3 regions of the Streptomyces sp. NPDC012827 genome follow, and region 2 is predicted to be linked to each of the others. Evidence: riboswitches for the same ligand, from Rfam matches in the RefSeq annotation. Region 2 holds a riboswitch; each other region holds the start of a gene.
What was found. Region 2 has a riboswitch for cobalamin ahead of cobN (cobaltochelatase subunit CobN). Riboswitches for the same ligand answer to the same signal wherever they lie in the genome.
Positions count from the first base shown of each region.

Region 1: another riboswitch for cobalamin. It lies ahead of ACFY60_RS27950 (FecCD family ABC transporter permease); the one in region 2 lies ahead of cobN (cobaltochelatase subunit CobN).
Region 3: another riboswitch for cobalamin. It lies ahead of ACFY60_RS14855 (energy-coupling factor ABC transporter permease); the one in region 2 lies ahead of cobN (cobaltochelatase subunit CobN).

Region 1 is NZ_JBIBBY010000014.1:85,242-88,383, reverse strand. Features, by position in the region: gene ACFY60_RS27955 (glycoside hydrolase family 43 protein) at 1-1,056, opposite strand, end outside; cobalamin riboswitch at 1,782-1,929, shown strand; gene ACFY60_RS27950 (FecCD family ABC transporter permease) at 2,044-3,141, shown strand; gene ACFY60_RS27945 (ABC transporter ATP-binding protein) at 3,141-3,142, shown strand, end outside.
Region 2 is NZ_JBIBBY010000002.1:366,822-369,963, forward strand. Features, by position in the region: gene ACFY60_RS05085 (precorrin-8X methylmutase) at 1-120, opposite strand, end outside; gene ACFY60_RS05090 (cobalamin biosynthesis protein CobG) at 135-1,505, opposite strand; cobalamin riboswitch at 1,585-1,718, shown strand; gene cobN (cobaltochelatase subunit CobN) at 1,796-3,142, shown strand, end outside.
Region 3 is NZ_JBIBBY010000006.1:31,070-34,211, forward strand. Features, by position in the region: gene dhaL (dihydroxyacetone kinase subunit DhaL) at 1-500, shown strand, start outside; gene ACFY60_RS14850 (PTS-dependent dihydroxyacetone kinase phosphotransferase subunit DhaM) at 497-904, shown strand; cobalamin riboswitch at 975-1,197, shown strand; gene ACFY60_RS14855 (energy-coupling factor ABC transporter permease) at 1,226-1,939, shown strand; gene ACFY60_RS14860 (energy-coupling factor ABC transporter substrate-binding protein) at 1,936-2,445, shown strand; gene cbiQ (cobalt ECF transporter T component CbiQ) at 2,452-3,142, shown strand, end outside.

The sequences.
Region 1 (3,142 bases), on a different contig from region 2:
GAAGGCCACTCCCTTGACCTTGGTGTAGTCGCCGTTCTCGATCCAGCCGACGTTCATTCCGCCGTCACTGGTCCATTCGGTCTCGATCCCGGAACCCCAGGCGATCGTCTCGGCCTCCTGGCGGACGTACGGATCGAGTGGGCCGGCCTGCGGGGCACCCGTGCTCGTCATGTTGATGGTCGGAATGGTGCCGTCGGCGTTGTAGGAGAACTTCTCCACGGCTACCGAGCGGGTGAAGCCACCTCCGCCCGGGAGGGCGCCGTTGTGGTAGAAGAAGTACGAACTGCCCTTGAAGTCCACGATGCCCGGGTGGTTGGTGAAGCTGTTGCCCTGCGCGGGCATGACTGTTCCCCGGTAGGTCCAGGGTCCGGTCGGGCTCGGTGCCGTGGAGTAGGCGATGAACTCCTGGCAGCACCTGGCCGCGTACACCAGGTAGTACAGACCGTTCCGCTTGTAGGCCCACGGCCCTTCTTCGTACAGCGTGGGACGGTCGGGGTTGCCGGTGCGGGTGCCGAATCCTGAGGTGGTGAGCGGGATCTTGGTGGGGCTGCCCGAGTAGGAGGTCATGTCGGCGTTCAGCTTGACGTACCACAGGTTGGGGTTGCCCCAGTAGAGGTAGGCCTGACCGTCGTCGTCGATGAAGACGGTCGGGTCGAACTCGGTGTTCTCCAGCAGCGGGCGGCCGAGGGCGTCCCGGAACGGTCCGGTGGGGCTGTCCGCCACCGCCACGCCGATGGCGAAGGCACCGGTCGCCCGGACCGTCACGGGCACGTACCAGTAGAACTTGCCGCCCCGTTCGACGGCCTGGCCCGCCCACGCGTTGGCGCCCGCCCAGCTGAAGGTGTTCAGGCTGAGCGGTGCGCCGTGGTCGGTCCAGTTGACCATGTCGGCGGAGGACCACACCCGCCAGTCTTTCATCACGAAGGAGGAGGTGGAGCCGTCCTCGTCGTGCCCGGTGTAGAGGTAGACCCGTCCGTTGTGCACCAGCGGGGACGGGTCGGCGGTGTAGACGTGCTGCACGATCGGGTTGTCGGCCCTGGCCGCCGTGGGATGCACCGCGGCAGGAAGGACGGCGAACGCCACCATGAGGATCAGCACCCAGGTTGCCCGGGCGAGTCTGGTACCGGTGGCGGGTGGTCTCGCTGCGGTCGGGTGAGCCGTTGGCCTGCGGACGTCGCTACTGGACATGGTGTGGCCCTTCCTGGTGCTGCGGGTCGGGGGTTGAGCAGCCGGTCAGACGCGGGGAGGCCGTTGTCCGAAGTGTGGTTCCATGCCCACTTCGGTTTCACGGTCGTTCGGTCGAAGGTGCCGACGCGGGTCCGTGGGGTCACCTGGCCGGGTGGGGGCGGCAGGACAGGGCCGGGATACGGCGTGTCCCGGGCGCCGCCTACGCATTGGACGACGGGCCGGCCGCGCCAGGCCTGACAGGAGGAGCACGGCCGCGCGGTACGGGCGCGGGCGTGGGCATGGTGCGGGTGACGTCACACGAAGCTCCAGGAGGCGATCGGGCACTAAGGCCAGGTACACCCTTCCAAGTCCGGCATTCGGCGTGTGGGGGACGGCATGTACGCCATGCGAAAGCCGCTTCAGCCAGGTCACGTTCGATACTGCGAACGTAAATCGAACCTTCGAACGTCATGGATGGTAGGAGTCGAGAGCGGACAGCACAAGATCCCTAGAAGCCGCATCTCAACCCAGTGTGATCGCTCAGTTCTTCCGGTAAGGAAGAGTGGTACGCGGCAGTCGACGCCGGACCCGTTGCGGACGCCGGGTTGTCATCCGACCGAAGAGGGCTTTGCCGCACGCGCTATGCTGCGAGCGCCCCGCGGGGGAAGTCCGGTCGAAGTCCGGCGCTGACCCGCAACGGTGGACGGAGCCCAAGTCGTGGCGCCGTGAGCCCGATTACCCGCGGTGGTGAAGGCCCCTGTCGAATCGCCGTGGACTGCGAGAGGGTGCTGCGCAGGGCGCCCCGCGTCCCGGGCTGCTCCTTTGCTCGTGCAGGTGCACGGCCCGAGCGAAGGCGACCCGCCGGTGGTCACACCCCTGGAACGCACACCCGCGCCGTCATTCCCCACGGGACGCAGCGGGGCCGAGCCCGCGCGGTCCAAGCGCGTGTCCCTGCCGTTTCTCCTTCTCGTCCTCTGCGTCGGACTCCTGCTCTCCGTCGTGTGCGGGGCCGGGATGGGAGCCTCGGGACTGTCCTGGGGCGAGGTGCTGCGTTTCCTGTGGGCCGGGCTGACAGGCGGCGCCGTATCGCCGGACGAGGTCCCGGCTTACACGATCGTGTGGGAACTGCGCTTTCCGCGAGCCGTGCTGGCCGCGGTCGTCGGAGCCGGCCTGTCGGCCATCGGAGTCGCCGTACAGGCCATGGTCCGCAACGCCCTCGCCGACCCGTTCGTCCTGGGCATCTCCTCCGGCGCGGCCGTCGGTGCCAATGCCGTCCTCCTCTTCGGAGCCTTCGGCGCTCTCGGTCTGTGGGCTCTGTCCACGGCGGCCTTCCTCTCCGCGCTCCTCGCCATGGCGCTGGTCTACGCGATCGCCCGCACCGCTGACGGCCTGACCCCGCTGCGGCTCGTGCTGACGGGCACGGCGATGTACTACGGCTTCTCGGCCGTCACCACGTTCATGGTGTTCGCGGCAGAACGCGGCGAAGCGGCCCGCTCCGCGATGATGTGGCTGCTCGGCAGCCTCGGCGGAGCCAGCTGGGCCTCCGTGCCGATCGCCGCGGGAGCCGTGCTCGCCGGACTCACCCACCTGACGGTGTCAGCGCGTCGCCTGAACGCGCTGGCGATGGGGGACGAGACCGCGGCCGCCCTGGGGGTGGACGCGGGGAGGCTGCGCAAGGAGCTGTTCCTGGTCTGTGCCGCCGTCACGGGGGCCGTGGTCGCGGTGAGCGGTGCGATCGGTTTCGTCGGCCTCATGGTGCCGCACGCCGCACGGATGCTGGTCGGCGCGGACCACCGCCGGCTGCTGGCGGTCGCACCCCTCGCCGGAGCTGTTCTGCTGATCTGGGTGGACATCCTTTCGCGTGTGGTGCTCGCGCCCGTCGAGCTGCCGGTGGGCGTGGTGACCGCCGCCATCGGCGTCCCGTGCTTCGTCCTGCTGATGCGCCGCCGCTCCTACACCTTCGGAGGCAAGTGAT
Region 2 (3,142 bases):
GATCATCCGGACCGCGACCTGCGCGACGTCGGCGGGCAGCCCCGCGAGGTCCGCCTCGGCGCGGATCGTGGCAAAGGACCGGCGGTAGATCTCCGTCCCGTCCTTCTCGTAGTCGAACATCCTGGTGCTCTCGCTCATCTCGTGGTCGTCGTCGGGGTCGGGGTCGTGCGGGCCGTGGCGACCGCGCCGGGCAGGGAGGTACGGGGGGTGGGGGCGCCGTTCACCCGGTAGGCGTCGTCACCGGTGGCGAGCACGTCCACCCAGGTGCCGCGCGGGTGCCCGCACCGGCGCTCGCAGCCGGAGAAGTGGACGGGGAGGAGGGGGCCGGGGGAGCCGGCGCGCGCCTCGCCGGTGCCGGGGGAGCCGGCGTGCGCCTCGCCGGTGCCGGGCGCCGCACCCGCACCGGGCTCCGGGGCCGCGGCCGTCCCCGCCGTCGCGTCCCCCCGTACGTCCGCCAGGGACTTGGCGCAGCCGGGGCGGCCCGTGCAGGCCGTGACGCCCGCCCACGGGGAGTCGGGACGGGTGATCAGCCCGAGGGCCGCGAGGGCCGGGAGCCGGTCGGCGGCGCGGTCGGCCGTCCGGTCGGTGACGACGACGGCGCCGCGCCAGGGCGTGAGCCGCACCTCGGCGGCGCCGTCCGCGAGGCCCCGCAGCTGCGCGGCGGTGAGCCGGCCGAGCGGCGCCAGGACGTACAGGCCGTGGTCGCCGAGCGGCCCCGGCGCGGGCGGTGCCCCGTGCGGGAGGGCGGGAGCGGGTACGGGCTCCGCCGGGATCCCGGCCCGGGCGAGTGCGCCGGCCACGTCGGGGGTGTGGCCGGGCGGCAGCTCGGCCACCCGCCAGGCACCGGTCCCGGCGGCCCGGGCGGCGGCCAGGAACGCCCCGGCGGCGGCGACCGCGGCCCGGGGCGCGTCCGCCCCGGCGACCCGGAGGGCCTGCCCGCCGGACCACAGGAGGGCGCCCCGGGGCGCTCCGTCCGCCACTGCGACCAAGGTCACATCCGCGCCGAGCCCGGTCATGTCCCCGCGGCCGTCGTCGAGGGCGAAGAGGAACCGGCCCGAGAGGGCGGCCGTCCACGGCTCCGCGCAGAGCAGCGTGTCCAGTTCGCGCGCCCACAACTGGGCGTCGGCGGTGCCGAGTCCGTCCAGGCCGGCGGCGGGGGAGGCCACGATGTTGCGGATCCGCTCGTGGCGGGGGGAGGGCAGCAGACCCGCCCCTGTCAGGAGTGCGGCGAGCTCCGTGCCGCAGCCCTCGCCCAGGCCCCGCAGCTCGGCGTTGCCGCGCGAGGTGACGCTGATCCGCCCGTCGCCCAGGCGCTCCGCCGCGTCGGCCAGCACGGCGGCCTGACGGACCGTCAAACGTCCTGCGGGCAGCCGGAGCCGGGCCAGGCGGCCGTCGTCGGCCGGATGCAGGCGCAGCGCTCCGGGGCAGGCGTCGCCACGGTCCCGTACGCGGGTTTCACCCGGTCCGGGCGCCGGGGGTGGGGTGGGCGGCATGGCGGCGAGCATACCCACGGCGCACCGCCCGGCCACGTGGTGTGATCGGGCCGACTCCGCCGCCCCCTCGGCCGCCCCGGCGGCACGATCTAGGATGCGAAGCGGCATGGGGTCCCAGGACCCCGGGGAGGAAGCCCGGTGAGAATCCGGCGCGGTCCCGCCACTGTGAGCCCGTACCGGCGACGGAACGGGTGAGTCAGGAACTCCCTTCCCCTCGCTCCCGGCTCCGTCCGGGCAGGGGAGGCCCCCACCCACACGACCACCCGGGGCGCGGACAACCCCGAGGAAGGCCTGAGCTCGCCATGCTCCTGCTGCTGTCGCACTCCGACACCGACCTGCTCAGCGCCCGGGCGGCCAACGCCGCCGCGCCCGACGGCCCGGTCGCGTACCGCTTCGCCAACCCCTCCCGCCTGCCGCTGGACGAGCTGCCCGCCCTCCTCGACGGCGCCGACCTGGTCGTCGTCCGCCTCCTCGGCGGTGTCCGTTCCTGGCAGGAGGGCCTGGACGCGGTCCTCGCCGCCGGGAAGCCGGTGGTCGTCCTCAGCGGCGAACAGGCCCCCGACGCCCAGCTGATGGCCACCTCCACCGTGCCGATCGGCGTGGCCACCGAGGCCCACGCCTACCTCGCGCACGGTGGCCCGGCCAACCTGGAGCAGCTGGCCCGCTTCCTCTCCGACACCGTCCTGCTCACGGGCCACGGCTTCGAGGCCCCGGCCGCCGCCCCCACCTGGGGCCCGCTGGAGCGGACCGCGCGGAACGCGGCCGGCCCGGTCGTCGCGGTGCTCTACTACCGCGCCCACCACATGAGCGGGAACACCGCCTTCGTCGGCGCCCTGTGCGACGCGATCGAGGACGCCGGCGGCCGGCCGCTGCCGCTGTACGTGGCCTCGCTGCGCGCCCCCGAGCCGGAGCTGATCGACACCCTCCGTACCGCCGACGCGATCGTCACCACCGTCCTGGCCGCGGGCGGCACCAAGCCCGCCGAGGCGCAGGCGGGCGGCGACGAGGAGGCGTGGGACGCGGGCGCGCTGGCCGCGCTCGACGTGCCGATCCTCCAGGCGCTGTGCCTGACCGGTTCGCGTGCCGCGTGGGAGGAGAACGACGAGGGCCTGTCGCCGCTGGACGCGGCCGGGCAGGTGGCCGTGCCCGAGTTCGACGGCCGCCTCATCACCGTCCCGTTCTCCTTCAAGGAGATCGACGCCGACGGCCTGCCCGCGTACGTCGCCGACACCGAGCGCGCGGCCCGCGTCGCCGGCATCGCCGTCCGGCACGCCCGCCTCCGGCACATCCCGAACGCCGAGAAGAAGCTGGCGCTCGTGCTGTCCGCGTACCCGACGAAGCACTCCCGCATCGGCAACGCGGTCGGCCTGGACACCCCGGCCTCGGCCGTGGCCCTGCTGCGCCGCCTGATGGCCGAGGGCTACGACTTCGGGCCCGAGGACGAGATCCCCGGCGTGGTCTCGGGTGACGGCGACGAGCTGATCCGCGCCCTGATCGAGGCCGGCGGCCACGACCAGGACTGGCTGACCGAGGAGCAGCTCGCCAGGAACCCGGTCCGCATTCCGGCCGCCGACTACCGGCGCTGGTACGCGACCCTCCCCGAGGAACTGCGGTCGCACGTCGAGGAGCACTGGGGCCCGCCGCCCGGC
Region 3 (3,142 bases), on a different contig from region 2:
TGCGCAAGGCCCTGGAGGAGGAACCGCCGACGGCGCCGGGAGCGGTGCTCGTCGCGGCCGGGACGCGGTTGATCTCCACGGTCGGCGGCGCGTCGGGGCCCCTGTACGGGACGCTGCTGCGGCGTGCGGGCAAGGCGCTCGGCGACGATCCGCGGGTGACCCGGGAGCGGTTCGCCGGGGCGCTGGGCGAGGGGGTGGAGGCCGTTTCCCGGCTGGGTGGCGCGGCGCCGGGGGACAAGACGATGCTGGACGCGCTCGTGCCGGGTGTGGAGGGGTTGAAGGTGTCCTTCGCGGCGGGGCGGGACCGGGCCGGTGAGGGTGCCGCCGCAACCGTGCCGCTGCGGGCGCGCAAGGGCAGGGCCAGCTACCTGGGCGAGCGCTCGGCCGGGCACGAGGACCCGGGCGCGGCCTCGTCGGCGCTGCTGTTCGCGGCGCTCGCCGCCACGGCCCGCGTGGAGACCGGGGACGGGACGACGACGGACGGGGAGGGGGCGGCATGAGCGCCGGTCGGGTCGGGATCGTCCTGGTCTCGCACAGTGCCGAGGTGGCGGCGGCCGTGGCCGAACTGGCCCGGGGCCTCGCCGGTGGCGGGGACACGGCTCCGGTCCGGCCGGCCGGCGGCACCCCGGACGGGGGTCTGGGCACGAGCGCGGAGCTGATCGCCGAGGCGGCGCGGGCGGTCGACGGGGGCGCCGGGGTGGCCCTCCTGGTCGATCTGGGCAGCGCCGTGCTCACCGTGAAGGCGCTGCTCGCGGAGGGCGGCGAACTGCCCGAGGGTGCCCGGCTGGTCGACGCGCCGTTCGTGGAGGGCGCCGTCGCGGCCGTGGTGACCGCGAGCGCGGGCGGCGGCCTGGACGAGGTCGCGGCGGCGGCCTCGGAGGCGTACACGTACCGGAAGGAGTGACGGGAACCGGTGTGCGCGGGGGGCGTGCGACGACAGCGCGCAGTGAGCGGGAGAACGCGCCGGGTGGCCGCCGTGTTGTGATGCACCTGGTCAACCCACTAGTGTCACAGCGCCTTGGTGTACGGGAAACCGGTGCAGTACCGGTGCGGCCCTCGCCACTGTGATCGGGAGGTCCGGCTCCATCCCCCTGGGGAAGCCACTGCACCGCCGCGGGAGACCGCCGGGGTGTGGGAAGGCGGAGTCGGGCGGCATGACCGTCAGCCAGGAGACCGGCCAAGGCGCGTTGTCCATCCACGAGGTGCTGGAGAGGGTCTCCCAACCATGCATATAGCCGAGGGGTACCTGCCCCCTGTGCACGCCGCCGCCTGGAGCGTCGCGGCCGCACCGTTCGTCGTCCACGGAGTCCGCGCGCTGACCCGCGAGGTGCGGTCCAACCCCGAGTCCACCCTGCTGCTGGGCGCCTCCGGCGCCTTCACCTTCGTCCTGTCCGCGCTGAAGCTTCCCTCGGTGACGGGCAGTTGTTCGCACCCGACCGGCACGGGGCTCGGCGCCATCCTGTTCCGCCCGCCGATCATGGCGGTGCTCGGCACCCTCACGCTCCTCTTCCAGGCGCTGCTCCTGGCGCACGGTGGGCTGACCACCCTCGGCGCGAACGCGTTCTCCATGGCCGTCGCCGGCCCGTGGGCGGGGTACGGGACGTACCTTCTGCTGCGCAGGTCGGGGGCGCCGCTGATGGTGAGCGTGTTCTCCGGCGCGTTCGTGGCGGACCTCTCGACGTACTGCGTGACCAGCGTGCAGCTGGCCCTCGCCTTCCCCGACCCCGGCAGCGGCGTGACGGGTGCGCTGGCCAAGTTCGGCGGCATCTTCGCGGTGACGCAGATCCCGCTGGCGGTCAGCGAGGGCCTGCTCACGGTGCTCGTGATGCGGCTCCTCGCGCAGTCCAGCAAGGGCGACCTGGTCCGGCTCGGCGTTCTCGCCCGGCCGGCCGGGGCCGCCGGTGACGCCGCGCCGTCCGAGGGGGCGAACGCCCGATGAGCCGGAACGCGAAGATCAACACGCTGCTGCTGCTCGTCGTCGTGGCCCTGGCGGTGCTGCCGCTCGCCCTCGGTCTCGGCGACCACAAGGAGGAGCCCTTCGCCGGGGCGGACGCCGAGGCGGAGACGGCGATCACGGAGCTGCGGCCGGACTACGAGCCCTGGTTCGCCCCGCTGTACGAGCCGCCGTCCGGTGAGGTCGAGTCGGCGCTGTTCGCCCTCCAGGCGGCCCTGGGCGCCGGTGTCCTCGCGTACTACTTCGGCCTGCGGCGCGGGCGGAGGCAGGGCGAGGCCCTCGCGGAGCGCGGGACGCCGGCGCAGAGCCCCGGAGGGCCTCGGGCGTCCGCTCCGGGCGCCGGGGCCTCCGGGGCTCTGGGGGCGGTGTCCGAGGACGCCGGGGCCTCGCCTGGAGGAGCCCGCGGCGCCGGAGCCGGGGAAGGAAGCGCGTCCGCGTCCGGGGCAGGGACGGTCGGCCCGCCCGTACCCCCCTCGCGCGGGGACACGTAACCGCCCATGCTGCCGATCGACGCGGCGGCGCACAGCAGTCGCTGGCGCCGCCGGCATCCCGCCGAGAAGGCGCTGCTCGGCTTCGGGCTCACCCTGTGCGCGGTGTCGCTGCCGCCGTGGCCGGGCGCCGTCCTCGTGGGCGCGGCCACCCTCGCCGTCCTCCTGGGTCCGGCGGGTGTGCCGGGCCGGGCGCTGTGGCGGGCCTTCCGGGTGCCGCTCGGCTTCTGCGTCACGGGGGCCGTACCGCTCCTCTTCCAGGTGGGCGGGGGGCAGTTCGTGGCGCTCGCGCCGGACGGCCCGGTCCACGCGGCCGAACTGCTCCTGCGCAGCGCGTCGGCGTCCCTCGGGGTACTGCTGTTCGCGTTCACGACACCCGTCTCCGACGTCCTGCCCCGGCTGGTGCGGGCCGGGGTGCCGGCGCCGGTCGTGGACGTGGCGCTCGTGATGTACCGGATCGTCTTCCTGCTCCTGGACGCGCTGGCGAAGATCCGTCAGGCGCAGGCCGCCCGCCTCGGGCACACCACCCGGGCGGCGGCCTGGCGTTCGCTGGCCGGGCTCGGCGCGACCGCCTTCGTCCGCGCCTTCGACCGGGCGCACCGGCTCCAGTCGGGACTGGCCGGACGCGGGTACGACGGGACCCTGCGGGTCCTGGTCCCGGCCGCGGCGGTCTCCCGGCCGTTCCTCGCCGCGACGGGCG